DNA from 4 places in the Paenibacillus sp. FSL R5-0378 genome. Region 2 is predicted to be linked to each of the others. Evidence: riboswitches for the same ligand, from Rfam matches in the RefSeq annotation. Region 2 holds a riboswitch; each other region holds the start of a gene.
What was found. Region 2 has a riboswitch for thiamine pyrophosphate ahead of MKY74_RS01680 (ABC transporter substrate-binding protein). Riboswitches for the same ligand answer to the same signal wherever they lie in the genome.
Positions count from the first base shown of each region.

Region 1: another riboswitch for thiamine pyrophosphate. It lies ahead of MKY74_RS29570 (ECF transporter S component); the one in region 2 lies ahead of MKY74_RS01680 (ABC transporter substrate-binding protein).
Region 3: another riboswitch for thiamine pyrophosphate. It lies ahead of thiE (thiamine phosphate synthase); the one in region 2 lies ahead of MKY74_RS01680 (ABC transporter substrate-binding protein).
Region 4: another riboswitch for thiamine pyrophosphate. It lies ahead of tenA (thiaminase II); the one in region 2 lies ahead of MKY74_RS01680 (ABC transporter substrate-binding protein).

Region 1 covers NZ_JBBPAY010000001.1:6,367,902-6,375,046, reverse strand. Annotated here, with positions in the region: gene MKY74_RS29580 (SDR family oxidoreductase) at 1-331, shown strand, start outside; gene asd (archaetidylserine decarboxylase) at 350-1,144, opposite strand; TPP riboswitch at 1,425-1,538, shown strand; gene MKY74_RS29570 (ECF transporter S component) at 1,618-2,229, shown strand; gene MKY74_RS29565 (ABC transporter ATP-binding protein) at 2,222-3,844, shown strand; gene MKY74_RS29560 (energy-coupling factor transporter transmembrane component T family protein) at 3,841-4,653, shown strand; gene MKY74_RS29555 (YheC/YheD family endospore coat-associated protein) at 4,845-5,948, opposite strand; gene MKY74_RS29550 (WIAG-tail domain) at 6,316-7,145, shown strand, end outside.
Region 2 covers NZ_JBBPAY010000001.1:368,192-375,336, reverse strand. Annotated here, with positions in the region: gene MKY74_RS01710 (VOC family protein) at 1-130, opposite strand, end outside; gene MKY74_RS01705 (SRPBCC domain-containing protein) at 237-692, shown strand; gene MKY74_RS01700 (TatD family hydrolase) at 771-1,670, opposite strand; gene MKY74_RS01695 (ABC transporter ATP-binding protein) at 1,667-2,479, opposite strand; gene MKY74_RS01690 (ABC transporter permease) at 2,510-3,268, opposite strand; gene MKY74_RS01685 (thiamine-binding protein) at 3,265-3,558, opposite strand; gene MKY74_RS01680 (ABC transporter substrate-binding protein) at 3,613-4,662, opposite strand; TPP riboswitch at 4,880-4,992, opposite strand; gene MKY74_RS01675 (VOC family protein) at 5,067-5,453, opposite strand; gene MKY74_RS01670 (CGNR zinc finger domain-containing protein) at 5,989-6,588, opposite strand; gene MKY74_RS01665 (MBL fold metallo-hydrolase) at 6,602-7,145, opposite strand, start outside.
Region 3 covers NZ_JBBPAY010000001.1:2,212,906-2,220,050, reverse strand. Annotated here, with positions in the region: gene MKY74_RS10460 (DUF5704 domain-containing protein) at 1-319, opposite strand, end outside; gene MKY74_RS10455 (S-layer homology domain-containing protein) at 850-2,073, opposite strand; gene thiO (glycine oxidase ThiO) at 2,651-3,796, opposite strand; gene MKY74_RS10445 (thiazole synthase) at 3,823-4,602, opposite strand; gene thiS (sulfur carrier protein ThiS) at 4,611-4,808, opposite strand; gene thiE (thiamine phosphate synthase) at 4,792-5,439, opposite strand; TPP riboswitch at 5,583-5,692, opposite strand; gene yhbH (sporulation protein YhbH) at 5,931-7,088, shown strand.
Region 4 covers NZ_JBBPAY010000001.1:3,854,793-3,861,937, forward strand. Annotated here, with positions in the region: gene MKY74_RS18040 (class I SAM-dependent methyltransferase) at 1-549, shown strand, start outside; gene MKY74_RS18045 (YrdB family protein) at 659-985, shown strand; TPP riboswitch at 1,120-1,224, shown strand; gene tenA (thiaminase II) at 1,364-2,062, shown strand; gene thiM (hydroxyethylthiazole kinase) at 2,059-2,907, shown strand; gene thiD (bifunctional hydroxymethylpyrimidine kinase/phosphomethylpyrimidine kinase) at 2,904-3,719, shown strand; gene MKY74_RS18065 (carboxylesterase/lipase family protein) at 3,905-5,413, shown strand; gene MKY74_RS18070 (GyrI-like domain-containing protein) at 5,512-5,910, opposite strand; gene MKY74_RS18075 (alpha-L-fucosidase) at 6,174-7,145, shown strand, end outside.

The DNA.
Region 1 (7,145 bases), 6.0 Mb from region 2:
GCGGCCATTCGGCGTCGATGTCGTGGTGGTGGAGCCGGGTTCGTACGGAACGGCCATTTGGGACAAAGGATTTGCGCAGATGAGCGCCGCCGAGCGGTCACCCTACGAACGGATGCTGAGCCAGGTGATGGCCTTTTCCCGTGACAACGCCGGCCAGCGCGGCGATCCGGCCGATGTGGCCCGGCTAATCGCGAGAATCGCACGTATGAACAAGCCGGCATTCCGTTATGCGCTGCCTGCCGGCACACGCTGGACGATGAAGGCCAAGCAGCTGCTTCCGGGCCGGTGGTTTCAGCGGATTATGCTCGCGCTCCTAAGCAAAAAAGGCTGAGCCGGATTCGCTTCCGGTTCAGCCTTTATGCGGGTGCAGCTGACCGAGCAGCTGGCCCATGCGGACATGATCTCCGGTCCGGAGGTCTGTCCGCGGGGTGAATGCGCCGTCCTGGATCAGCAGCACGACGGTAGAACCGAACTCAAAATAGGCGAGCGGATCGCCGTTACGCCAGGAATTGGCGGTTTCGTCGTCGTAGCGGATGCTGCTGACATTCATGGCGCCGACTTTGACGACCGCGACTTCTCCCAGGGCTCCCTTAATATACGTTATCAGCCTCTCATTGCGGCACAGCACGGATTTCATCTGGGTCATGCCAAAATCATTGACCGGGTAGCACCGGCCCTTGATATGCTCGCTCTCCACTTTCACGCCTGTGATTGGAGAGTGGATCCGGTGATAGTCGGTAGGGCTGAGGTACAGCACAAAGACATAGCCATGTTTATATAACTCCAGGTGGGGAGAGAAATTAAGCAGCTCCGCCACCGAATAATCCTGCCCTTTCACGTTCATAATCGTGCCTGAGGTGATTTCACCCATTGCGGTGATCTTGGCGTCGACGGGGCTCGTGAGTACGTGCTCGCCTTCGTGAATTGGACGCATGCCGGGCTTCAGCCGCCGCGAAAAAAATTCGTTGAGCGTGCGGTATTCATAGATTTCTTTCTCCGCTTCATGCGCCGGGATCTGATAGCTTTTGATAAACGTAGGGATGATCCCTCTGCTGAGTCGGCTGTGCGAGAAGCGTCCCATCATGGAAGAGAGCCACTTTCGCGAGGAGAGCTCTGTCATGAGCCGCAGTAATTTCTTTGTCATGCCTAATCTCCCTTCCATACGTGCCTGTAGCACTCTGAATATATTGACATAGAACGGCTACCAAATCAATATGCAACAAATCCTGAAAACCGCCCCGGAGAAAAATGGTATTGCCAATCCTTCGAGGATCATGTATTTTGGAATCAATACGGGCCCGACGTCGACTCATCGCGGCGAGGTGCCTGTTACACGGAATCGAACCCAAGCATCTATCGCTTTGGACGGCGATGGCTCCGGGACCAGGAGGCGGCGATGCCGCGCCTTGCGTTCATCTGTGTACATATGGGAATACGGGAGCTCGAGCGAATCGGGCTGAGAGTGCAGCTAATGAACCGCTGCTGACCGGGAATCTGATCTGGATAATGCCAGCGTAGAGAATTCAAGTCCTTCTATGGGCTTATTTGACGATCTCCCTCGCTTATCCAGGGGGTTTTTTTATTGCCCAATTTTGGAAAAAGAAAGGATGTTGTCAAATGAACAGCAGTACGATGCAGATGGATCGGCCGAAGGGGCTGAAGCTAAGCGACCTGCTCGTGACGATTCTGCTATCCCTCGTGATCGGGGTGGTGTACCATTTTTGGGGTTCGGTGAACGACTTGTTCAAGCCGCTGTTTTTCCAAGCGGATGAGCTGATGTACGGCATGTGGTTCCTCGCTTCGACGCTTGCCGCGCTGCTGATCCGCAAACCGGGCGTAGCCCTCCTGGCCGAGGTTGCCGCGGCTCACGTAGAAATTCTGTTCGGCAGTGAATGGGGCCTTCAGCTGGCGATTTACGGCGTGGCGCAAGGTCTAGCCGCGGAGCTGATCTTCGCCCTGTTCCGTTACCGCAAATTCTCCATGGGGGTAGCGGCGCTGGCCGGCATGGCTTCGGGATTGGGATCATTCCTGGTGGATGTGTACTACGGCTACGTCACGGACTATTCGACATGGATGATCGTGTTGAAGTACGTGATGCGGTTAATCAGCTCGGCGGTACTCGCAGGGTACCTGGCGTATGCCCTGACCAAAGCTTTGGAAGCAACCGGAGTAACCCAGCTGCTCCGGCCGGTGACAGCCAAGGATTATGAAGCGCTCGATCATGACTGAGACTAACCGGGGTATCGCGACGATGCAGCATTCGGCAGTGCATGAGACGGGTCAAGGAGCGGATCAAAGGACGGATCAAGGGACGGATCAAGGGAGCGGGCAAATTGCCGTTTCGGTAACGGACCTGCGCCTGAAGTTTCCGGGTGAGAAGGCGTTCGTGTTCAAGGATGTTTCCCTGTCCGTGCCGGCCGGGGAAAAGGTGCTTCTGCTCGGCCCAAGCGGATGCGGGAAATCGACGCTGCTGCAGGTGCTCGGCGGGTTGATTCCGGCGGTCATTGACGTTCCGCTCAAATATGCGGACATTCGGAAGCCCCGCTCGTGCGGGTATGTATTTCAGGACCCGGATACCCAGTTCTGCATGCCGTATGTCGATGAGGAGCTGGCGTTTGTGCTGGAGAACCGCCAAGTAGCCAGGGAGGATATGGTGCCGCGGATGCGGGAGGCGCTCGGACGGGTCGGCCTGGACCTCGAAGAGCTGCACACTCCGATTGAACGGCTGTCCCTGGGGATGAAGCAGCGGCTCGCGCTCGCTTCGGTCCTTCTGCTGGAACCGGAAGTGCTCCTGCTGGATGAGCCCTCGGCGCTGCTGGACCCCGAGGGGAGACAGCAAATTTGGGAGGCGGTTCGCGGTGTATCGGCCGGACGGACCGTGCTGATCGTCGAGCACCGGATCGAAGAAATCGTGAACTGGGTCGATCGGATCGTTCTGTTCGCGCCGGACGGAAGCATTCTGGCCGACGGCAAGCCGGCCGAAATCTTCACGGCGTACCGCCGGACCCTTCAGGAAAATGGCATTTGGTATCCCGGCGTTTGGGAGGATTATATCCGTCACCGGGATACATGGAACAGCGGCCTGGTGCAATCCCCGCAGCAAGGTGCGGACTTGGCGGCGCCGGTCCTCTCCTTGCGGGGGTTTGTCGGTCTCCGCGGAGATGCGCCGGCGATTATGGTGGAAGAGGCGGAGGTATATGCCGGCGATTTTGTCGCTGTTGTGGGTCCTAACGGGGCGGGGAAAAGCTCCTTGCTGCTGAGCCTGATGCAGCTTCTTCCGACAGCCGGCAGCTACGTGCTGGAAGGCAGGCTGCTGAAGGGAAGGGGCAGGAAGCGGACCTGCCCTTCGGACCGGATCGGGTTCGTGTTTCAGAACCCGGAGTTTCAGTTTGTGGCCCAGACAGTACTGGAGGAGACGGCCTTTTCCCTTCACATGCAGGGCGGCATGTCGCGGGCTGAGGTGGAGCGTAAAGCCGAAGACTGCCTGAAGACGTTTCATTTGCACGGCTTGGAGAACCGGCATCCGTATCAGCTCTCGACCGGACAGAAACGCAGGCTGAGCGTTGCCACCGCGGCGGTCCGCCGCCAGGCGGTGCTGCTGCTGGATGAACCGACGTTCGGGCAGGATGCCCGCAACGCCTTTGCCATCCTGGAATACTGCGAAGCGCTTCGCCGCAGCGGCACGGCGATCGTTATGGTGACGCATGAGCGAGAAATCGCTGAGCTGGCCGCTACCCAGGTATGGGAAATCCAAGGCGGAAGCCTGACGGCGATAAAGTCCGGGAGGCGGAGGCTTGAGGGAGAAGGCGCAGCTTCGGATGCGCAGGAGGAGGTGAGCGGATGAACCGGTTTTTGACTCCGAGCCGTCATACCTGGCTGCACCGGGCGAATCCCTCGCTGAAGCTCGCCGTGCTGATCATGTTGTTTATCGTTACGATTCAGACGCGAAGCATTGATTTTGCCGTCTATCAGGCAGCGGTCTACATCGCCCTCCTGTTTCTGCTCAGCGGTTATCCGGCATGGAAGGTGGGGCTGCTCGTTCTCTCCTTCAGCCTCGTATTCGTCTCTTCATCCCTGACGATGATCCTTTTCGGGAAAGGGGATCACGTCTGGTGGCAGTGGGGGCTGTTCCGCGTATCCGAGGAAAGCTTCTACCGCGGGCTGCACCTGGGATTCCGGGCGATTGCCTTTGCGGCAGAAGGACTGCTCTTCGTCATGACCACGCCGTCCGTCAAGTTGTTCTATTCGCTGATGCAAAATTTTCGCCTTCCCCCGAAATTCGCATACAGCTTCATGGCGTCGATCCGGCTGCTGTCCATCGTATGGGAGGAGTTTCTCATCCGCAGGCAGGCGCTGCGGATCCGCGGCGTACGGACAGGCCGGGGGCCGAGTGGCCTCCTTCAGCATGTCCGGCTGTATGCGGTGCCGCTGCTGTCGCAGAGCATCCGCCGGGCGCACCGCGTTGCCGTGGCGATGGAAGCGAAGCAGTTCAGCGGGTCGGGGCGCAGAACGTACTATTATCCGTCGGCTTTCAGCAGGTATGACGGGCTGGCGGTTCTCATGTTCGTCATTGCCCTAACGGCTGCGTACTATGCGGCCGCTGCCGTTCCCTGGTTCGGCATCGAAGATGTCAGGTACCATGGACAAGGTTAAGCCGTATGATAGCTATTAGCCGATGCAGAACAGACCGAAAAAGCAGCATGACGCATTTTCGGTCTTTCGTTTAAGCATCTTTTTGTCCGGCATCCGTTGTTTTCCCGGTTTCCCGTTCTGCGTTTTTACCTGCTTTACCGGATTTCCGGAGGTTGCGCACAATTTATGGCAGACTAACCCGGGATCCGTGCTCAAAGTCCTATGCCGGCGTGCTGCCGATTTACCAGGTACCGGGCATAGGCCATGGGCTCACGATAGGTTTTTTTCCAATATTGGGGCATATTGGCGTTTCGGAAGCCGTAACGCTGATCCCGTCCGTTGCATTCAATAAAATACGGCTTGCCGCCCTTCGTGACGCCGATATCCAGGCCAAGGTCCGCCGCAAAAGGCAAATGCTGCTCCAGCTGCCGGACCACGCCGAAGGCGAGCTGATGTACGCTATCCGAGATTCTGTCCGCAGATAACCCCGGCAGGCTTTCGGCGAGAATTCGTTCGGCCGGGAAGGCCTTGCCGCCTTGAGCGACATTGGAGACGAACATTCGGGATGCGGCGACTTTGGCGTACATTCCCGTCAGGCTCCAGCTGCCGCTAATGCCTCGCTGGATGGAGACGCGAAGGTCATAAGGCCGCTGTTTATATTCCGCCAGTGCGATGCGTTCCTGGACAAGGAAGGGCGCCTGGGAGATCCGGCGCAGCAGGATGCCCGGAAGTTGTTGTCTATTCAAGCGAACCGTCGTCCATCCCAGGGATCGCCCGGTTCGGGCATAAGTAAGATACCAGTGCTGGCCGTGGGCGTGAAGGCGCATAATTCCTCTGCCGACGCTGCCGACGCAAGGCTTTAATATCAGATCACGATATCGCCGCATCATTTCCTGGACAGAGGAAGGGGCGGCGATCGTCGTATCGGGAAGATGCTGCGAAAGCAGCGGGTTACTTTCGAGCAAGTGATGAATTTCATCTTTCCCGTACCGATTGTGGGCGTTGAATATCATATATCCGCCGTCTATAAGACGTTGAATTCTATTTTTTGACCGCCCGTCAAAGTAGATGGCCCGGTTATGAATGACCCTTGGCAGCGGAAGCCTGGTGTAAACGTATTTTCCCTCTCTCAGAACAAACGCCGAACATTCATGGCGTTCAATATCGATATCCTGTAGTTTCATATAGCACGGCCTTAAGCCGAACATCCGGGCCGCCTCTTCATAATTGACGAGGGATTCCGCTCCCGTCTTTCCGCCGGGAATTCCCCGGTGCACCGCTGCATTCAGCAGAATTCCAACATCAGAAATCCACACGTTCATCCCTCCCTGGCATTCCGTCATCCCACTTTTTATATATCCTATGCCATAGATTGCTATAAGCAAGGGTCTTTGTCCGTAACGTGCCGCCTATTTTCTCAAACGGTGAAAGGATGAATGCACAGAGTAGTTATTGGTGGGCAGGTGACACTCATGTCCCTCAGGATGTCCCTCGATCATCCCCCGAACTTCAACCTTTTATCCCTGAATATTTGTGATCCCGTCCTCCCGGACTGTTCTGCCGGAAGCACTCATCCGATTGGCTAGTTCAAAATCGTTACAAAAACCGGGAAATCAGTGACAACGGCCTATTTGTTCGCATATGATGCCCAAGATGCATCCGGTCAGGAAGGAGCGAGGTCTTTTGAAGAAGAAAAATAAAAGCCGGACGGTTAAACAACCGAACAAGAACCTCTATTTCGTGGATAATCCTGAAATTCAGGAGTTGGAACTGATCCGTAAAAGCAAAGTAACGGCGCCAAAGACAAACCAACTTGATTCATATGCGGAAATCCGATCCATTGCCCCTGATGCAGTCCTTGAAAAGGAAGAAGTCCAGCAAACAACGACTTTGGACACAGTTGAACCGATACAAGAGCACCAAATGGAGGACACTGCAGAGAGCAAGCCTGAGGCAATAGAAGAGCCCGAGGAGGAGGCGGTATCCGAGGAAGCGGTACCCGAGGAGCCTGTTATTGAAGAAGCTATACCTGAGGAGACGGTGCCGGTTCGGGACCGTGAGGAGCTGGAGGAGATCATTGAAGAAAAAAGGATGCCGAACTCCCCGGAGCCAATCATTTATACGGATGATCTGAGCGATGGTTCGGTCACGACGTCCAAAATTGCGCTCCGGGCCATTGACTCGTCCAGACTTCAGCCCGGCTCGGTAGGCAGCGAGGCCATTGCCGATTATGCTGTTTCTCATATTCACTTAGCCGACGGCTCCGTGGTCTCCTCCAAAATTGCCTCTGAGTCCATTTTGGAGGAGCATCTGACCGACGGCGCGATCAGCGGCAGCAAAATTCGGGATCGCTCCATCAGCGGGGAAAAAATCCGTGACGGAAGCATTACATCCGCCAAGCTGGGCGACCAGGTGATCGATTCCACCAAAATCGCCGACGGTTCCATCACGTCACGCCATTTGAGCAATCTGGTCGTAAACACAGATCTGCTGCAAGACCAAGCCGTAACGGC
Region 2 (7,145 bases):
GAATCCCTGCCTCATCAAGGCGGTCTGCCTCATGTTGTGGAGTGTTCATCATCTGTTCAGTCATATAGAAGATCAGCTCCCATTCATTTTTTATGCGATTTGCATGCCGCCGGCTGACAAACAAATCCATTTGCGCTATCATGTGACTATAAAGTCACTTATGATACCCTCATCATATGTTACCAAAAAGTAACGTGTCAAGCGAAACAAAACATTTTTTTGAACTGGAGCGTGAAATGAAAATGGAAAACAACCCCCGTCATGTAAGTCGGATCGCGATTAAGGCAACCCCCGAGCAGGTTTGGCAAGCGATTACGGATCCGGCCAAGACGTCAAAATTTTGGCACCATTGCGCCTTCCGTTCCGATTGGCAAATCGAGTCCCCATTCGAACTATGGAACGGGGAAGAGAAGAGGGCGGAAGGAATCATTCTCGACATCGATCCTCCGAGTAAACTCGTGATGAGTTGGCGGTATGTTGCGTTTCCGGGGGCGAAAAACGAGCCCCCGATACGCATCACGTGGGAGATCGGTTCACATGAAGACCTTATGGGCTTAACCCTCGTCACCGTTGTGCATGATGAAATGGAACAAGCCGGTGAAACCGCAAAAATTGTTGAAAGGGGATTTCCGATCGTGCTCTCAGGCTTAAAGACGCTGCTTGAAACCGGAGAGGCACTCGTTGGCGGATAACACCCGAAGATAGGTGAAATTGAATTTGGAGAGGGAAAAGAAAAAGGCCTGTCCGTAGCGGGCAGACCCTTTTTTGATTTAGCGTGGAAGGCCGTAAAAACGACAGGCATTGGCATGCAGCAGCGCCCTGGCTTTCGGCAGGGGGACGTCACGAAGACTGCTCCATACCGAGGCCACCTCTGCGGTCATGCGGGGATGGGTCATCTGACCGGCAAACGGCCCTTCGAACGGCCAAGGCCCGTCGGTCTCGGTCATCACCTGGGAGGCGGGATACCGGCGCGCGAGCTCCTGGATTTCCGCCTCATAGGCGATATCCGGCGAAAACGAAACGTAATATCCGCTATCAGCCATGCGCCGCACGATGTCCGCCGATCCTTTGAACCAGTGAAAATGGGCGCGGGAGACGCCGTGCTTTTCCAGCAGATCGCAGGCGATATCCGCATCCTCGTACACGGCGTGCAGCACGATCGGCTTGTCATGGTCCCGGGCAAAACGGACGAAGCGCTCAAGCAGCGCCTCGTACGGCCCGTTATCCCAAGGAAGCCCGGCTTTGGCAGCCTCCAGCCGCGAGTAGTACGGCAGGCCGACTTCGCCGACGGCGACCATGTCGTCCGCATGCTCCGCCATCCAGCCGAAGAGTGCGTCGATCTCGCGGTCGGCAGGGAGCGGCTGCTCGGGATGGAAGCCGAAGGCGGGATAGACCTGCCCGGGCCAAGCCTGGGCAAGCCTCAGATTGGCTTGGCTCGATACCAAATCCATGGACACGCCGATGACGGCTGCGACGCCTGCATCTTTCAGGCTCCCGAGCAGCGCCTGCGTCTCGTGCTCCTTATAAGTATCGAGATGAACATGGGCATCGATCAAGGGCGCGAGCGGCGGCAGGTTCGCCTCCGCCGGCGATGCGGATGCCGCTGCTGCCCGGTCGAGGACCAACTCATGGCCGTTTGAAGGGTTTACTTCGCTGTGGTTGCCGCTCATTGGCGTGAACCTCCTTGCTGTGCAGCCTGCATTTTTCGCTGCTCCTCGCGCATCCATTCGCTCAGCTGACGCTTCAGCTGCAGAAACTCGGGAGCCTCTGTCACTTCCTCGCGCCGCGGGCGCGGAAACGGTACGTCGATGGCGTGCAGCACCGCGGCCGGCCGGCTCGAGAAGACGTAAATGCGGCTCGAGAGCAGCAGCGCCTCCTCGATGTTGTGCGTAATGAAGAGAACCGAGCGGCGGTTCTCTTCCCAAATGTCGAGCAGCCAGCGCTGCATGTCGCTGCGGGTCAGCGCATCGAGCGCGCTGAACGGCTCGTCCAGGCACATCAGCTCCTGCGGGCTGAGCAGCGCGCGGAGAAAAGCCGCCCGCTGCTGCATGCCGCCCGACAGCGTATGCGGATGCGCCTTCTCAAAGCCGGCCAGGCCGACTTTGGCGAGCCAGCGCCGCGCGTCCTCACGGGCCTCCCGGCTGACAGGGCCGTGCACCTCCTGGGCCAGCAGCACATTGTCCTCGATCGTCCGCCAAGGGAACAGGGCGGGCTGCTGCGGCATGTAGCTGATATGCCCCTGCTGCCCGGTTACCTCGGCGCCGTTCATCCGGACGGTGCCGGCATCCGGGCGGGTCAGCCCGCCGATCACGTGCAGCAGCGTGCTCTTGCCGCTTCCCGACGGCCCGATGATGGACACGAATTCGCCTTGGCCCACGGTCAGCGAGATGTCGCTGAGTACCGGCAGTGTTCGGCGCTTCTCTTTGAAGCTTTTGCTGACGGAGACGATCTCCAGCGCGGGCGCGGTTTTTTTATTCATCACGGTATTTCTCCTTTCCGGCCTGGCCCGCTAGCCCTGCTTCGGCTTCCAGCGGACGAACCATTTTTCGAGCAGCGCAATCAGCCCGAACATCAGCAGGCTCAGCACGACGATGATCATGATCGCCACGAACATGCGGTCGGTGCGGTAGCCCGATTTCTGCAGCATCATATAATAGCCGATGCCCTTGTCGGCCCCCAGCCACTCGGCGATAATCGCACCCATGACACTGTAGGTGGCGGCAATTTTAATGCCGGAGAAGATGGAAGGGAGCGCGTGGGGCAGCTCCAGCTTGGCGAAGATTTGGCCCTTGCCCGCCCCGATCATGCGCATGTAGTTCATCATGACGGGATCGGTCTGCTTCAAGCCGCCCAGGGCGGCGACCGCCACCGGGAAAAAGCAGACGAGCGTGATGACGATCAGCTTGGGCAGGAGGCCGAAGCCGAACCAGATCATCAGCAGGGGGGCGAGGGCGATGGTCGGGATATTTTGGCTTAGAATAAGCAGCGGATACAGCGCCTGTTTTAAAAACGGAATCAAATGCAGAATCAGTGCGATGACCAGCCCGATGGCGGTTCCGATGGCGAAGCCGAATACGGTCAGCTTCAGCGTGGCCCACACATGCTCCCACAAGCCGCCGGAAGCGGCCGCGGCTTCCCGGGCGATGTCGCTCGGCGCAGGCAAAATCCATTGTTCAATATGGAACAGGGAGGTCAGCAGCTGCCATACGAGCAAAAAGAAGATGACCGCCACGAGGGGCGGCCATACGTTTTTCCACCAGCTTCTCATGGACGGTACTTCTCCGTCAGCTTGTCCATGCTGATTCCGCCGGGATTATGGGCGATTTTGACCTGGGAGATGATACTCGGGCTGCCTGCAGCCACCAGAGCTTCGTGCATTTTGCGCACGACGTCCAGCAGCTCCTCCAGCTCGCCCTCCATCGTCGTTTCCAGCGGGTGCACCTCATGCTTCACGCCGGACTGCTGAATGACCTCAATGGCACGATCGACGTAGGCGTATGAGTCTTCGTTGCCCGGCGTCTTCGGGATCACCTGAATGCTTAACAGCGTATTGGCCATGCGAATCTACTTCCTCTCTTCATAGGTTACGGTAACTCTTAGGTTATGTGCGGCTTATTGTTCCGGCAAAAAGTCGTTCGTGTACGCACTCTTCACGTCCAGCGGCTTGTCCAGCAGCTTGTGATCGTACATCCAGTCGGAATAGCCCTTCCAGATCTGTTCCTTCTGCTCGCCCCAGCGGGCTGCGTCGTCTTGATATTTAGGACTTAACCATTTCTGGCTTTCGATCACCAGCTGCTTATCGAGGTCCGGCACGTCCTTCAGCAGCAGGTTGGCAGCTTCTTCCGGCTTGTCGATCGCGTACTGATAACCTTTGGCGGTCGCGCGCATAAACGCTTTAACCAGCTCGGGGTCATCCTTGATCTGCTTCTCGTTCGTTACGAGAACCGGCGTGTAGTAGTCCAGCTTCTCGGAATAATCTTTGACATACAGCATGTCCAGCGGCTCGCCGCGCAGCTTCGCCTCGATTCCGGTCCAGCCGTAGAAGATCCAGGCGAAGTCGATGTCCCGCTTCACGGCGGTAAAATAATCGGCGTCGCCCATGTTGACGATTTTCACCTTCTTCACATCCGCCTTGTCGATCTCCATGATGGAGCCCATGACAGCTTCTTCGACAGGGGAACCCCAGCCGCCGTAGGTTTTGCCTTCAAAATCCTTCGGCGTCTTGATCCCCCGGTCCACCGGTGCGGCAAAGCCCGACGTATTGTGCTGGATGACCGCGGCGATCGAGACGAGCGGCACGCCCTGCGTGCGGGCCTGGGTCACGCTCTCCTGATAGCTTACGCCGAAGGGCGCTTTGCCGGAAGCGACCATGGCGTCGGCGCCGGTGGAGCCCGGCTGCACGATCTCGACGTTCAAGCCTTCTTCTTTATAATAGCCCAAGTCTTTGGCAGCATAGAGCCCAGTATGGTTCGTGTTGGGCGTCCAGTCGAGGACGACTTTGACGTCCTTCAGCGGCTTCGCTGCGGTGTTGTCCTGGCCTGCCGTGGTGTCGGAAGCGGATGTTCCTTCTCCGCCGCCCGTATTGTTTTGGCTGCCGCCGCATCCGGCAAGCGCCAGTACGAGCATGCAGACCAGCAGCAGGCCGATGGATTTGTTCTTCATGGCTTTCTCTCTCCTTTGATGTCCGGCCGTTCTTATTCTTTCTGTGGAAGCATCGACCGGTGATCCCCTCTCCCCGTTATATTTAGAATCGTAAGCCGATCTGAGTGACTGAATCATAGAAGCATTCGCAAGGCGTAATCCCGTTTTTCACTAGTATGAATGAAAAAAGCGCCCCGTAAACGGGACGCTTCATATGCGCAAGATCAGCACGGCTTGTAAGCCGTGACAAACGGTTTCCTACGCTGGCATTACCCAGATCAGGTTAAAAGGGTCAGTATCTTGAAGGGATACAATCTCAGCCGGCCAATTCCAGCACCCCGGATTCTATAAGGTTTTCGGGTTGTTTTCCTCCCATATTATAGTCCATCCCCATGGGGGTGTCCAGACATCCTCCCGATTCCAGATTATCTCTGGAAAAATTCGATCCATTCTTTTTCCGGACCATAGATAAAGAAATATTGGTATCCGTTCGGCAGGGTCACGATTTCCTGATCGATCAGCTCCACGCCGTCGAGCGCCTGAATCCGCTCAAATTCCTTCTGAATGTCGTCGACATGGATCGCAAAATGGTGCACCGTGCCCTCGGCCGGCAGGTCGTAGCTGTAGCCTTGAATGAGCTCGATTTCCGTCTCGTTACTGTCCCCGAAGCCGAGAAACGCCAGCTGGAACACGCCGTTGGTGTGCGTCAGCCGGCCTTTCAGCTCCAGGCCCACGATCTCGGTATAAAATTGAATGGTTGACTCCAAATCCCGTACGACGATGCCGACATGATCCAAACGTTTATTAGCCATATGTATAAGCTCCTTTTCATAGTACTTATAAGTAATGGGTTTGCCCTAAATTAAGGCCATTATAGCATTTAAATCCGAGTTGTAAGGCAACTTTATGCAAACATCATTGTTTATAAATGATAGGCTGTTTGGTGGTTTCGTTAGGTATTGAAATAGTCAGGAACGGGGGAGAGGGTCCTGAAAAAATAATTGCAGCATGGCTTTTCATGTGTATGTTGACAGCATGTACCGGGCCAACGTCTGGCGGAGGGGACATAACGATACTCGATAAGCAGCTCATTGGCTCGACATATTGGATTGTCGTCGAGAAAACCCATAGTAAAGAAGAATGGCCAGTTAAAATTAAAGTCGATAATGAAAACACTTGGAACTTGTTAGAGGTCGGAAGAACGTACCTATCGACATACTCCTACAAGTCGTTGGACAAAGGAGCTAAACTGGAGAGTGTCCGCCATATAAATCAAGGGCAGTGAACAAGGCAACAGGCTTATTTGACTAAAGCCCGGGATGTCCATCAGACGATCCCAGGCTTAATTTAGTGCCCGCGCTGCTTCTTCTTCGCATAAAATTCGGCCGCCTTATGGCGGTTGCCGCAAGTGTCCATGCTGCACCAGCGCCGCTTACCGCTCTTGGAGGTGTCCACAAAGTGCAGGATGCAGTCGTCATGCTCGCAAATCCGGATGCGGTCCGAAGATACGCTTGCCAGCGTCTCGAACAGGGAGCGGACGATGGGGTACAGCACGCCTTGGACGGCGGTTTGTCCGTAGGTGATGAGATGGGGGAGGCCTTGGGCATCCCGCTCAGCCCGGAGCGCCACGTCTAACCGCGAAGCTTCGGCCTCCATGGCGGCGAATGCCTCATCCGACAAGGCACCGCCATGGTCCAGGTCTTCTAGAACGAGCCGGCACACGCCGCGCAGACGGAGCAGTTCGGGCAGCAGGTCTTGCCGTCTCGCAGCTGAAGCTGCCCCTGCGGTATTGTTCAAGCCGTGCAATTCATTATCGTGGAGCCATTCGTCTAAATAACCTGGCTCCTCCAGCATATCCGTGACCCGGTGCTCCCGCATGCGCACCGTATTGGCGAGATTGATCCACAGGGCGCCCCCCAGCACGTTGCGGGAAGGGGATTTATCCATGATGCGTCATCCTTTATAGAGTAATCGTTTCCTTTGTGTTCAAGAATGCTATGTCCATTGTATCACCAACTGCAGCCCGCAGGCGATTTTGCCAATCGGGAGTCTGCAGGTATACAGGCGGATGGTGGATGGCGGTATGGTGGATCGGCACCAGCCGTTTGGCCCCGAGAACGCGTGCGGCCGCCGCCGTTTGTTCCGGAAGCAGCGTAATCGGCATGCCGCTGGGCGGCTGACGATCAGGACGTTCCAGAACGGCACCGTTCACCGGCAGGCATACCGCATCGAATGGGCCGTGGGCCGCGGCAATCTTCCACCAGTAACCGTGCCACAGCGTATCTCCGCAGTGGAGCAGGCGGTGCTCGCTGTCGCTCAGCGCCCAGGCGATCTGCACGTCTCCGACCCCGTCGACGGAGTACGTGGCGGCTGCGCTCAGCGCACCGATTTGGAAGGCATCGCCGACGGAAGCACCGATTACGCGGTTGAGGCCACTATTTTCGGCAAGGAGGACGCTCTCCTGCGGGAGGTACACGGGAATGTCAGCCCCGTAGGCATCGATG
Region 3 (7,145 bases), 1.8 Mb from region 2:
CTGCCTTGTTATCCGAACTCCATGCAGTTTCCGACCTCGTTGAAACATCCACATAATCACCAAAGTTTGTGTTCCCCTTAACTTCAAAGGGTTTAGTACGAACTTCTGCCTTAAATGTCTTATCTTCTCCTTCTTTCATTGATGCACTTACCGGGGTAACACGCATCTCTTTGATTTCTCTGGCCGTACCGGTCCATGAAAGATTTACTGTGACATCATATCTGACTTGAAATTTTGGATAGCCATTCGGTCTATGTTTAATATCAAGCTCCTTTCGTTCTGTGAAAGGTATGCTCCCGCCCGTCTTCACCCAAAGCATCAAACTTATATTATCGCTTAATGTTTCTATGTTGGGATTATGGCTTGTCCCCGCCTTAAAGTTTCTGAAATAAGTAAACTCTGTCTCTTCTTTCACTATTTTTATATCCTCTATTGCGGCCTTGGGTACCTTTGAATTATCTGCATCAAAAAAATTACCAGGAGAATAATCTAGTGAATTTATTTTTACACCAGTTTCCTTTTCAGCCGGATAAGGAGCGGCATCTGTACCAGCCATTGGTGAGTCATCAGTTATTCCATTGTCATTTCGATCAGCCCTAAAAGAGCCATCGTCTAATTGATACCAATACACTCCTGGATTACCTGGTGCGGTTGCTGAAACTTTTTTAGTAACGACTTGTCGATTTGTTGGTCCCAAAGGGGTGACAGTGCTATCGGATGGATAACTCGCATCACTAGCTGCTCTTACTTCGTTAGGTTTGGAAGGGTACCCACCGATAAGTAGTAAAAAAATTAGGAACAAAAGAAGTGTTGTCTTCAACCGGGTCCTCACTCTATTTCCTCCCTAGCCTACTTCCGTAGGATAATGCCTCCGTACGATCCATCATCAGCAACAATATTTCTGAGGACACTATCCCCGTGGGTTACATATCTTGGAACTACAGAATAGCTCCAAAACCTTGTCTCCTTGCCTTTCACAAAGAACTTTGATCCATCATTAGGTAATGTTTTATAGCCAAACTTTGTTGGGCCTTGTCCATAAACCCTAATTCCACCTTGTAGAAAGGACGTCATTCCGTTCGAGTAATGTGCCAAACTAAAGGAGTCGGTTAATGGAGAAACTGATGAATCTATAAATACAAGATAAGAGTCATCTAAGAATAAAGTTTCCTTATCGGCAAACATACGCCCATAGATACTGCCTGGTTGTTTTGCACTTGTTCCTCCCAAAAAGATATAGTGATGGACTTTAATCTTACCCGCCCCATTACGCAAGCTAGTGTTTTTATTTAAAATTGATTGTAGAGTGTGTTCATTTGGCGGATCAACATATGAAGTTACACTCAAATGATTCGTCCCCGTCGTCCCCACTTCCCGCAGCTCGTTCAATCCTTTGAACGCTTTTGGCGCCTTCGTCTGCGTCGTCTCGTACCGCTGAATGATCACCGCGACCTCCGCGCGCGTGGTCGTTTTGCCGCCGCCGAAGCTGTCGTCCGGGTACCCGGACATCAGTCCCGTTCCCAGCATGACCGACACATACGGATAGTCGGCCTTGTTCAAGCCGCCCTTGTAATACTCCGTCACCGGAACGATGGTGTCCTTCGTGTCCTCGATCGCCTGCTTGTACTCTCCGTCGCGGGCCGCCAGTCCCGAGGCCATCCACTTCGCCATTTCCACCCGCGTCAGTGGAGTGCCCGGCTTAAAGCCGTTTGCATAATCGGCCGGACTGAAAAAGCCCTTCCCCGCTGCCTCGCTCACTTCCTCTTCGCTCCAGTGCCCGGTCAAATCGGAAAATGCCGCAGCTCCGCCAGCGTTTTCGTTCGTCGACACCCTGGCCAAAATAGCCGCAAATTCAGCCCGAGTAACCGGGTCGTTTGGTCTGAATTTTCCGCTGCCGTCACCTTTGAGATAACCTTTGGATACCGCATCGTTAATGGCCTGATACGCCCAGTGGGACACAGACACGTCCTTAAAAGCTGACGCCGCGGCGGCCGGCACGGGCTGCTCGATTGCTCCTGCCGTTCCAAGAATCATCGCCCCGGCCAAAAGGGTCATCAACATCGCTTTGAACATACTTCTTCCGCTCCTGTTCTCCTAAAATCTCCTAAAATATGATGCTTTGCATTTACTAAATCTCTTAACTTCCCTGATCCCTTCTAACTTTCTGACTGTTTCCGATACCCAGGTACCATCTAACTTACTGACTACCAGGTAACCTCCTGACTTCCCGGCTGTTCCAGACAACCTGATACCAACTGAATTCCTGCTTCTTTTGTTGCTCTAAACTCTCTTGCTAAAAAATATGTTTTCTTAACCGACGGGACTGCTTGCCCACGCGTGGCCCTAAGCAGCCACACCTCCTTATGTATTCCTGTGAAACTTCTTACCTATTTAGCATAGGACTACTTGCAGTATACTACAGGATTTTCGCAAAATTTGTCATTAATTGTCACGATACATCATCACTTCAATTATATGGGTTTAATGGATATATAAGATGCACCTGCTGCAAATAGCTTTTGCGACGCCCGAAAAAAAACAAAGCAGGAATGCATTCCTGCTTTGCCATGTGCTTCATGCCAAACGAATAACTTTATATTGTCCGTACTTTTATCAGCTAGAACAATCAATATTTAACGACGCCAATCCTTTATTTGCCCGAAAAAGCGCCCGCCTGCACCTCACCGAACCGGTTCGGCCGGAACGCTCCACACCACTCCGGCAGCGGCTTGCCCTCCACGCTATCGGCGATCAGCGCGGCGGTGACCGGGCTGAGCAGGATGCCGTTGCGATAATGACCCGCGGCCACAAAAATATGGCCGGCATTGTTCAGCCGCCCGATCAGCGGCCGGCCGTCCAGCACCGCCGGGCGCAGTCCCGCCCAGCGGTGAAACGGCTGCACCTCACCAAGAACAGGCAGCACTTGCTTGTTCCACTCCGTCAGCCGCCGGATCCCTTTGTCCGTGACGGAAGTATCGAACCCGGCGATATCCTCCGAGGCGCCGCACACGAGCGTCCCGTTCGCTTTTTGGACCAGGTACCCCTGGCTGGTGAACACCAGATGCCGAAGCGGCTCGCGCTCCTCGTTCCAAGTGTAGGCGCAAATTTGCCCCCGGATCGGATGTACAGGAATCCGGATACCGAGGGGTTCCGACATCTCCTGTACCCACGCACCGGTGCTGATCAGCAGCCGGTCCGCTTCAAACCGCTCGCTATTCTGCGCCCTCAGCGCAACCCGCTCTCGCCATTCAGCCAGCTCGATCCGGCCAAGATGCTCTTGAATCTGCACTCCTGAGGCCAGGCAGGCCCGCTTGACCGCTTCCGTCAAATCCGGGGCATACACATGGCTCTCCACCGGTGTCCGCAGGGCGGCTACTGCTTCGCGGGTCAGCCCCGGCTCGGCATCGAACAGCGCGCTCCCCGTTAATATTTCGCCACCGGAGCCCCAGCTCCGCTGCCATTCCAACCGGCTCTCCAGCGCCAGCAAATCCGCCTCGTGCCTCGCGACGTACAAGCTGCCGGTTTCGGCATATTCGAAGGAGACGCCGGAGATGTCCTTCACCGCCTGCTGCCACTGCGGATACAAAGACAAGCTCTCGCGGCACAACCGGAAGAACTCGTCCGGGGACTCTATGTTCTCCGAATACGGAGCGAGCATTCCTGCCGCCGCACCGGAGGCCTGCCCGCCGCAGGGTCCCTTTTCGAGCAGCGTGACGTGCAGGCCGCGGCGGCGCAGCTCCAGCGCGCAGGATAATCCGATGATGCCGCCGCCCATGACGATGATGTCTCCGCTCATTGTTACAGCCCCCTGTCCATCTTTCATTATTCGATGACGAGCGATTCCAGGCCGCTGCTGGCCGAAGCATATTTCTTCTTCGGAATCCGCCCGGACAAGTAAGCCAAACGCCCCGCCTCAACCGCCAGCCTCATCGACCGGGCCATCATCACGGGATCTTTGGCTTTGGCCACCGGGGTATTCATCAGAATGCCGGAGACTCCCAGCTCCATCGCGAGCGCCACGTCGCTGGCTGTCCCCAGCCCCGCATCCACGATGACAGGGACCGACAGCTCCTCCACGATCAATCCGAGATGGTACGGATTCAGAATGCCGAGGCCGGTCCCAATGGGCGCTGCGCCAGGCATAACCGCGGCTGCCCCGGCTTCCTCCAGCTTTTTGCAGATCACCGGATCGTCGGAAATATACGGCAGTACCGTAAAACCTTCCTTGACCAATATTTCCGTCGCTTTTAACGTTTCAATCGGATCGGGCAGGAGCGTGCGCTTATTGGCGCTAATCTCCACTTTGATCCAGTCGCTGAGTCCCGAAGCCCGCGCCAGGCGGGCAATCCGGACCGCCTCATCAGCCGTTGTCGCTCCGGAGGTGTTGGGAAGATAGATGTATTTCTGGGGCTCCACATGCTGCAGAATCGAGTCATCCTCCACCGAATCGAGATGGATCCGGCGGATAGCGAACGTCAGCACCTCGGTTCCCGAAGCTTTGATCGCCTCCATCTGCACATAAGGATCGGGGAACAGCCCGGTCCCCAAAAACAACCGCGACGACAGTTCCTGTCCGCCAACCTGCCAAGTATCTCTGCTCATTTTTCCCCTCAACCTCCCGCTACGAAATGGACCAGCTCCAGCTTCATTCCAGGCACAACCGGAGTCGTCTCCCACTGCTCGATCTTCAGCACCTGTCCGTCCGCTTCCACCATGACCGGCCTGCCGGACAGCCCCAGCAAGCGGAGGACATCGGCTACCGTCTCGGCCGCCAGCTCCCGCTTTGTTCCGTTAACGACCAGTTCCATCCGCCGCTCCTCCTCTACCTTCAAGCTTGTGAATGAACGCCCGGCATACCGCTTCCGGGTCAGGGCTGCCGACGATTTCGCTCACCGCGCAGACGCGGCTCGCACCGGCCCGGATCACTTCCTCCACGTTGCCCAGCTTGATGCCGCCAATCGCCACAAACGGGATTTTAATGACCCCGGCGACTTCCCGAATGTACGAAAGACCGACCGGATCCACCACATCCGCTTTCGTAGCCGTCGCATAGATCGGCCCGACGCCGATATAATCCGCCCCTTCCGCTTCGGCGAGCTGCGCTTCCGAAATCGCATGGGTGGATATGCCGATGATCTTGGAACCGACAAGCTTTCTGGCTTCCGAGATCGGCATATCGCCCTGACCGAGGTGAATCCCGTCCGCATCCACCTCCATCGCGATATCAACGTGATCGTTCACGATAAAAGGGATACCGTAGCGGCGGGTCAGCTCCCGCAGCTCCGCCGCCTTGCGCAGCAGCTCTTCCCTGCCGCTTGTTTTGTCGCGGAATTGAACGATGTCCGCACCTCCCCGAATAGCTTGCTCCATCACGTCCACCAGCCGGCGTCCCGGATGGAACGTCTCGCCAGTAATCGCATACAGACGAAAATCGACCATGACTGCTTCTCCTCTCTTCCCTTTGCCTTTCCCTCCATTTCATGCCGGCTTCTATCATCGCGAAGGGTAAGCCCTCGTCTTGCGAAAGCGCCCTCTTACCCGGTTAACACAAAAAAACCATTCGAGAAATACACGAATGGCACCGCAATTCGAATGATATTCTCTACGCCAGCATTACCTGGATCAGATTAACGGTCCGCAGCAAAAGGCTGCCATCTCAGCCGGACTTCATCCAGCACCCGCATTCCTATTTAATTTCACAACCACTATAGCCCAAACTGCTGACTTTTGGCAATAGCCAGCGTGAGATCACCGGCATCGGAACGCTTATCTCATCCATAGCAGCGATTCTCGCAAAATTTCATATATTTGGGTGCGGCAAACTTCTTATTTTATCTCTTGCGTCATCACATATCGTCCCCGCCCGTGAATATAAATGTTTAACAAGCCAAAGTTTGTGCTGAGTATGGGAACATGGGAGGTGCCTGAACATGCCATCAGACGATCATTCGCTGTTTGTGGTGTCCAAGGAGGACTGGTCACTGCACCGGAAAGGGTACCAGGATCAGGTCCGCCATCAGGAGAAGGTTAAGGAAATTATCAAGCAGAACCTGCCCGACCTGATCACAGAAGAAAACATCGTGATGTCGGACGGTAAGCAAATCATCAAGGTACCCATCCGGAGCCTCGATGAATACCGTTTCATTTATAACTACCAGAAGCAAAAGCATGTCGGCCAGGGAGACGGTGACAGCCAGGTGGGAGACGTGCTGGGCAGGGATCCGGTGCAAAAGCCGGGTCAAGGCGAAAAAGCCGGCGACCAGCCCGGCCAGGACATTATGGAAGCCGAGATCAGCCTCGAGGATTTGGAGAACATGCTGTTCGATCAGCTGGAGCTGCCGAATATGAAGCCGAAAGAGCAGCAGGAAGTCGAAACCGAATCGATCACGTTCAACGACATCCGCAAAAAAGGCATGCAGTCCAACATCGACAAGAAGCGGACGATCCTGGAAAATCTGCGGCGCAACGCCACCAGCGGCAAGCCGGGAATTCATCATATCAGCCCCGACGATCTGCGCTACAAAACGTGGGAGGACATCGTCGTTCCCCATTCCAGCGCGGTCATCATTGCGATGATGGATACGTCCGGGTCGATGGGCACGTTTGAAAAATACTGTGCGCGCAGCTTCTTCTTCTGGATGACCCGCTTCCTGCGCCGCCAATACGAAAAGGTCGACATCGTCTTTGTGGCCCACCATACGGAGGCCAAAGAAGTCACCGAAGAAGATTTCTTTACCCGGGGCGAAAGCGGGGGCACGATCTGCTCGTCCGCCTACCAGAAAGCGCTGGAAATCATCGACCGGCGCTACCCGCCCGCCAAGTACAATATTTATCCATTCCATTTCTCGGACGGCGACAACTTGACTTCCGATAACGAACGCTGCGTGCGGCTGATTGGCGAGCTGCTTAAAGTCAGCAACATGTTCGGTTACGGAGAGGTCAACCAGTACAACCGGAGCAGCACGCTGATGTCCGCGTACCGTAATATCAAGCTCGACCAGTTTATGTATTACGTCATCAAGGAAAAGGGCGAGGTCTACCAGGCGCTGCGTACGTTCTTTAAAAAGCAGGAAGGCGCACTGACCTAAGCCGAAACACCGCCTCCTCGAACGTAAAATTATGGCATATAAAAAGGTCGTTGTCCC
Region 4 (7,145 bases), 3.5 Mb from region 2:
TACACCGAGAAGTTCGTTTCCCGGGGCGCATCGGTATCGGCGATCGATTTCAGCCCCGATATGGTGGAGGCGGCCAAACGGAGAGTCGGCAGTCAAGCGGAGATTCAAGTTCATGATCTAAATGAACCGCTGCCATACGGAGCTAATAAGTTCGACTTTGTTCTCAGTTCGCTAACGCTGCATTACATCGAAGACTGGGATCCTTTGTTCCGAGAGTTTCAGCGGGTATTGAAGCCTGGAGGAACGTTATTGTTTTCGGTGCATCATCCGTTTATGGACTTTACCGTTTTTAAGAGACCGGATTATTTTGTACGGGAGCTGCTTGTAGACAGGTGGACGAAGAAAGAGGCAGGCAGCGTTGAAGTGACGTTCTTCCGCAGACCCCTGCAGGAAATCGTCAATATGACGTCAAGCTGGTTTGTACTGGACCAGCTTGTCGAACCAAGGCCGGTTCCCGAGTTTCTGGAGCGGCTGCCGGAGTCGGCCGACTTCTACCAGCGGATTCTGCATCACCCGCATTTTTTAATTGTGAAAGCCCACAGGCCGTAGTGAGAGTGGAAGAGTTTTCGTCGCGAGAGGCAAGAAACAATCGGCGTAATTTTACTGAGAATGGCTTCATTCCAAAGGCCCTGACCGGCCCAAAATGGAGGGTTTGGCAATGATTGTGATCGACCTTATCTTTTTTCTAATGGAGCTGTGCGCACTGGCAGCCTTTTGCCTGTGGGGATTTAAACTGGATACCGCCTTGTGGATCCGTATCGTGGTAGGAATAGGCTCGCCGGTCGTTGTTGCTGTTTTTTGGGGTATGTATGTCGCACCGAAAGCGACCTTCCCGGTGACGCTTCCCGTCCGGGCTGTGCTGCAGCTGATCGTATTCGGTCTGGCCGCGGCTGCGCTGTACGGATCGGGTTATCGAACAGCCGCTGTCATTTATGCCGCTGTCGTTATCGTCGAGATGATCCTTTCTTACGCGTTGAAAAGATAAACACTTGAAGGTGGCAGGAAATCCGCTTAAACGATCGACAAGCTTTTTCCCGGTATCCCGCCAGCAGCTTTTTTTGTTTGACAACACCGGCGAACGGAGCTACAGTTAATCATGAACTTGTAAAATATCATACGAAAATCCACTAGGGGAGCTGCGGAGGCAGCTGAGACAAGTGATCGCTTGGACCCTTTGAACCTGATCCGGTTAATACCGGCGGAGGGAAGTGGAGCAGGCCTATACATACGCATCTTTCTTGATGAGATACATTCAGGATGACACTGCAAATAGCGGCCGCTCCATTTCGGGGCGGCTTTTTTGTGTTGGCTTCCCCGCGCCCCGACATGCGATTTTCGTCAAAATTAACGGAGGTGCATGATCATGGCCCGGTTTACCGAAGAATTGAGACACGCGGCAGATCCTATTTATCAAGCGATCTTCAAGCATCCGTTTGTACGGGGGATTGCGGAAGGTACCTTGTCCAAGGAGCAGCTGATTCACTATGTGAAGCAGGATTTTGAATATCTAAATGCCTACATCCGGATCTATGGCATTGCCATATCCCGATGCGATTGCCGGCAGACGACCGCGCTTTTTAACGAACAGATTTCGTTTATTTTGAACAGTGAAACGCATCCCCACCAAAACTTTTGTGATGTCGCCGGTGTTGCATATGAGGAACTGCAAGGCTATCCGCTGGCTCCATCGGCCAATCATTACATCCGGCATATGCTGAACGTCGCCCATGAGGGGGGACTTGAGGATATTGTAGCTGCGCTGTTACCTTGCCCGTGGACCTATACGGAAATCGGCCAACGTCTGCTGGAGGAAGTCCAGCCGGAGAAATCCCATCCGTTTTATGAATGGATGCACTTTTACGGGGACCGTGAAAGCGGCGTGACGGTACAGCTGCGGCGGCTGCTCGACGAATGGGCGGAGGGTCTGCCTCCCGCAAGAAAAAAACGGCTGATGGAGCATTTTCTGACCAGCTGTCAGCTGGAGTACATGTTCTGGGAAATGGCGTTTACGCTTGAGGATTGGCCGGTTTCCCTGGCTGCAGCGGAAGGGGTGGGACGATGACCGCCGATATGTTTCCGTCCGGACTCATCCAGCTTCCTTTACGGATAAAAGAGCAGCGTCCGCTCATTCACAACATGACGAATGTGGTCGTGACCAACTTTACGGCCAACGGCCTGCTTGCCCTTGGCGCCTCCCCGGTAATGGCCTATGCCAAAGAGGAGGTGGCCGATATGGCTCGGGTCGCCCAAGCCGTCGTCCTGAATCTCGGAACGCTGAGCAGCGAATTGGTGGAAGCGGCGATCATCGCCGGCCGATCGGCGAACGATCATGGCGTTCCGGTGTTCCTGGATCCCGTCGGCGCGGGAGCAACCGCATTTCGCACGGAGGCTGCGCTGCGGATTTTGCGTGAGGTCCGCGTGTCACTGGTTCGGGGCAACGCAGCGGAGGTTGCCCATCTCATTGGTGAATCCGGTGCAATTAAGGGCGTCGACGCAGGTGAGGCCGGGGAGTCTGCTCCCGCCGACTTGGCGGCACGGGCGGCACACCGTCTGGGGACGCTCGTCGCCATTACCGGGCAAGAAGATGTAATCACCGACGGAACGAGGGGATACTTGATTCGGGGCGGACATCCGATGCTGACCCAAGTCACCGGGACCGGCTGCTTGCTGACATCGGTGATCGCCGCTTTTGGAGCGGTCGAACCCGATCTGCTGTCCGCCGGCGCGGCCGCCTTGGCTTACTACGGTGAAGCGGCCGTTCGGGCATTTGAGCGGGCAGGCATGGAGGGGCCGGGAAGCTTCCAAATCGCTTTCCTCGACGCGTTGTCTGTGATGGAGCGCCACCCGCTGGAGGAAGGAACCATTACCTCTCTTCTGGAGTCGGCAGGAAGGGGATTTGTGCAATGAGCATCCCGAAAGCATTGACGGTAGCCGGTTCTGACAGCGGCGGCGGGGCAGGCATCCAGGCGGATATTAAAACGTTCCAGGAGCTTGGCGTATTCGGTATGTCCGCGATTACTGCCATTACCGTTCAAAACACACTCGGAGTACAAGGTGTATATCCGCTTCCTGCGGCTGCGGCAGCCGAACAAATGGATGCCGTGGGCACCGACCTCGGCGTGGATGCGGTCAAAACCGGTATGCTGTTCAGCGCGGATATTATTGAGGCCGTAGCAGGACGTATAGCCGATTTTGGCTGGAGGAATGTGGTGGTCGACCCGGTTATGGTCGCCAAAGGCGGCGCGCGGCTGCTGCAGCAGGACGCTGTTGACGCGCTGAAGAACAAGCTGCTGCCGCTGGCTGCTGTCGTCACGCCCAACATTCCGGAGGCGGAAGTGCTCGCGGGGATGGCGATCCGGTCGATGGAGGAACGCTGCGAGGCAGCCTACCGCATCGCGGCTTACGGTCCGGCGATGGTTGTAATCAAGGGCGGACATGACGAATCGTCTGACAAGGCGGTTGATCTCACTTTCGACGGAGAATCCTTCTCGACCCTGGAAGGAAGTCGGATTGACACGCGTCATACGCATGGAACGGGATGTACCTTCTCGGCTGCGATCGCCGCTGAGCTGGCTAAAGGGAACCCGGTCAACGAGGCCGTACGGACGGCCCGTGAATTCATCCAGGCGGCCATCGAGAACTCGCTCGGTATTGGCGGCGGGAGCGGTCCGACGAATCATTGGGCCTTCCGCAGCCAAAAGGAAGGGGCGGCAAGATAAAGGCAGTCGATACTTGTCTGCACCACAAGCGATTAGCACCTGTCTATATAGACAGGTTTTTTTCTTGGCGCTAGCTTCCTTAAATGGTCGTCGATTGATGGCTTTTTGCACCGAGCTTCGGTTAGGCTTTGTCCAATTTTTAGTGTTACAATGGTAGAACGATTCCAACGCTAGAAAGGATGTTAATGAAATTGGACCAACTCCTCATCCGTACTCATAATGGCCTGATTCAAGGATATGTTCAGAACGGCGTCCGGACCTGGAAGGCGATTCCTTACGCCGAGCCCCCCGTCGGCGAGCGGCGTTTCCGGAAACCGCTTCCTGCACGGCCGTGGGCAGGCGTCAGATCCGGGGACATGACGGTACCGCTTGCCCCGCAGCGCGTCAACCCTACGGGTGGCGCCTTTAGACTGAAACGGGATCAGATCCCGCAGTCCGAGGACTGCCTGTACGTCAATGTGTGGGCCCCTGACGAGCCGGCACCGCAGCCGCTTCCGGTCATGGTGTGGATCCATGGCGGCGCCTTCGTGACGGGCGGCGGCGGACTGCCCATTTATGACGGCTCCGAGCTGGCGCGCCGGGGAGGCTTGATTGTCGTCAGCCTCAGCTACCGGCTGGGTCCTCTCGGTTTTACGCATTTTTCCCCATTTTCCGGCGAGTCCGAAGACGGTTATGTAAGCAACGCCGGTCTGCTGGACCAAATCGAAGCGCTGCGCTGGGTGAAGCATAACATCGCCGCTTTCGGCGGAGATCCTCAGCAGGTGACTGTATTTGGTGAGTCGGCGGGAAGTATGAGCATCGCGGCGCTGCTCGCAATGCCTGCAGCCCAAGGCTTGTTCACCCGGGCGATTATGCAGAGCGGGGCTTCCCAGGCGATCTCGGACTCCCATGGCAGGCTGCTTACGAAGGGACTGCTGGATATCCTTGGCATTCCGGAGGATCAGCTGGAACGGCTGCAAGAAGTGCCGGCCGAGGAGATCTTAAGAGCGGCAGACGAGTTAAAACAGGCGGCTGGAGCGAGTGCCGTCATGCTGTTCCAGCCCGTCGTCGACGGGAAGCTGCTGCCCGTCACGCCTTTGGAAGCGGTGGCCGCGGGTTCCGCGGCCGGCATCGAGATCATCATTGGTACGAACCGGGATGAAGGGGCGCTTTTTATACCGGAAGGCATGCCGATGCTGACTAAGGAACAAAACGCCCGGGCGTATACAGCGGTGACCGGATCGAAGGAAGCGGCGAGCTGGATCGAAGCATATCCGGCCACCGTGGAGGGACAGCGTCAGGCGATGACCGAGCTGTTCTTCTGGAGGTCGGCCCTTCAGTTCGCAGAAGCCCAGCTGCCGCATGCGGCGGTATGGATGTACCGTTACGATTATGCGATGGTGCCGGGCGATCCGCTGCTGGGAACGGCCTTTCATTCCGCCGAAATTCCGTTTGTGTTTAACAATCTCGACTTGCTTGCAGGCGCAGGTATGCCGGTGAACGAAGAGATGAGGAGCGTGGCGGAATGCATGCAGGAGGCATGGACGTCTTTTGCCAAGCGCGGACAGCCCTCAACGCCTTCTCTGCCGTGGCCTGCGTACGATGCGGAGGAACGCTGGACGATGGTGTTCGGTGCAGACAGCGCGGTTACCCGTGATCCGGATGCGGACAAACGGCGGATGCTGACCGGCGGGTCTGACAAGAGAACAACTTAATCTTCCTATGCCAATAGGTCACGCCTGCGAATCCGGGTGTGACCTATTTTTCATAAACCATGACGGTATTCATTACTCTTCGTTACTTAGCGGTTTGGTTACTTTACGGCTATGTAAATTTCTATTTCTCCGCCGGGGTGGTATTTCTCATAATCATAGGTATAGGCCCGGCGTAACGCCCCTGCTTCTTCTTTCTCCCAGATGCTTCTCCACGTTTTCACGATGCCCATTTCATCAGCGGTGTCTACCGTAAAAACCTCGTACGTCGCGTCATCCGGGATTTCTATCCAAGTATCGCCTGGGTGATTCTCGGTTGCGACGCTTAACGAATAGTCTCCCTTGTAATTACTTTCATAATCATAATAAATACCGTATATCATGTCGCGATGCCGCTCAACCTTGTCCGAGGCTTCGTTCCAAATGGCCTGGATTTTTCCCATCATGCCGGGGTCATTAAAATTATTCGTCCGCGTGCTGTTGATCAGGTGCAGTTTCATGGATTTCCCTCCGCTTTCCGTATCGATTCGGTTTCATTCAAGGCGTCTTGTTTCATTCATTATAGAACGTTTGTTTGTATTTTTCAAATTTTAACCATTTAGGATGACTAGATTTCGTGCGAAAAAAGCGATTTTGAATAAAAGGGTATCCCGGATGCCGGAACGAAGAATAAGGGAGTGCCGTCCGGCAGTGCAGTAAGCAACGCTGCCGAATTTTGCTGCGGCACAAGACAAGAAAACAGCTATTGGAGGGCGAATAGGGCATGAATCCGCGTTTTGAAAGAACGGCAACATTAATGAACGACCGCTTTGGCCTGTTTATTCATTGGGGATTGTATGCGATTCCGGCCAGAGGCGAATGGGTACGGAGCCAGGAGCGCATCACGAATGAACAGTACCAAGCCTATTTTGAGGAGTTTAATCCGACTCTGTATGATCCGCGTGCATGGGCCAAGGCGGCCAAAGCGGCCGGACAGCGCTACGCCGTGCTGACGACCAAGCATCACGACGGCTTCTGCTTGTTTGACAGCGAGCTGACGGATTACAAAGCAACGAATACGCCCGCTGGAAGAGATCTGATCCGCGAGTATGTCGATGCGTTTCGCGAAGAGGGGCTGCAGGTCGGTTTCTATTATTCGTTGATCGATTGGTACCATTCGGATTATCCTGCCTTCGGCGACCGCCAGCACCCGATGCGTGCGGAAGAATCGTACAAGAACCGGGAGGAGCAATTCGACCGGTATTTGGAGTATATGCACGGACAGGTCCGGGAACTGCTGACCAACTACGGAAAAATCGATATTATGTGGTTCGATTTCTCATATGATGATATGACCGGCGAAAAGTGGCGCGCCACCGAGTTGATCCGGATGATCCGCTCCCTGCAGCCGGACATCGTCATCGACAACCGCTTGGGCGGCAATATTATGGCGGCGGAGCCGGAGGAATACGCGGGCGACTTCTTCTCGCCTGAGCAGATTATTCCGCCGCGCGGCATCGTGAATGACCTGGGCGAGCCGATTCCGTGGGAGGCTTGTATCACTCTAAACGACCATTGGGGCTACCATGCGACGGACAAAAACTATAAGTCTCCGAGACAGGTCATCCGTGCGCTGGTGGAATGCGTCAGCAAAAACGGCAATTTGCTCCTGAACGTCGGACCGGACGCCAAAGGGGAAATTCCGAAGGAGTCCCTGGCCATTTTGTCCGTTGTCGGTGAATGGCTGCGCCGGAAC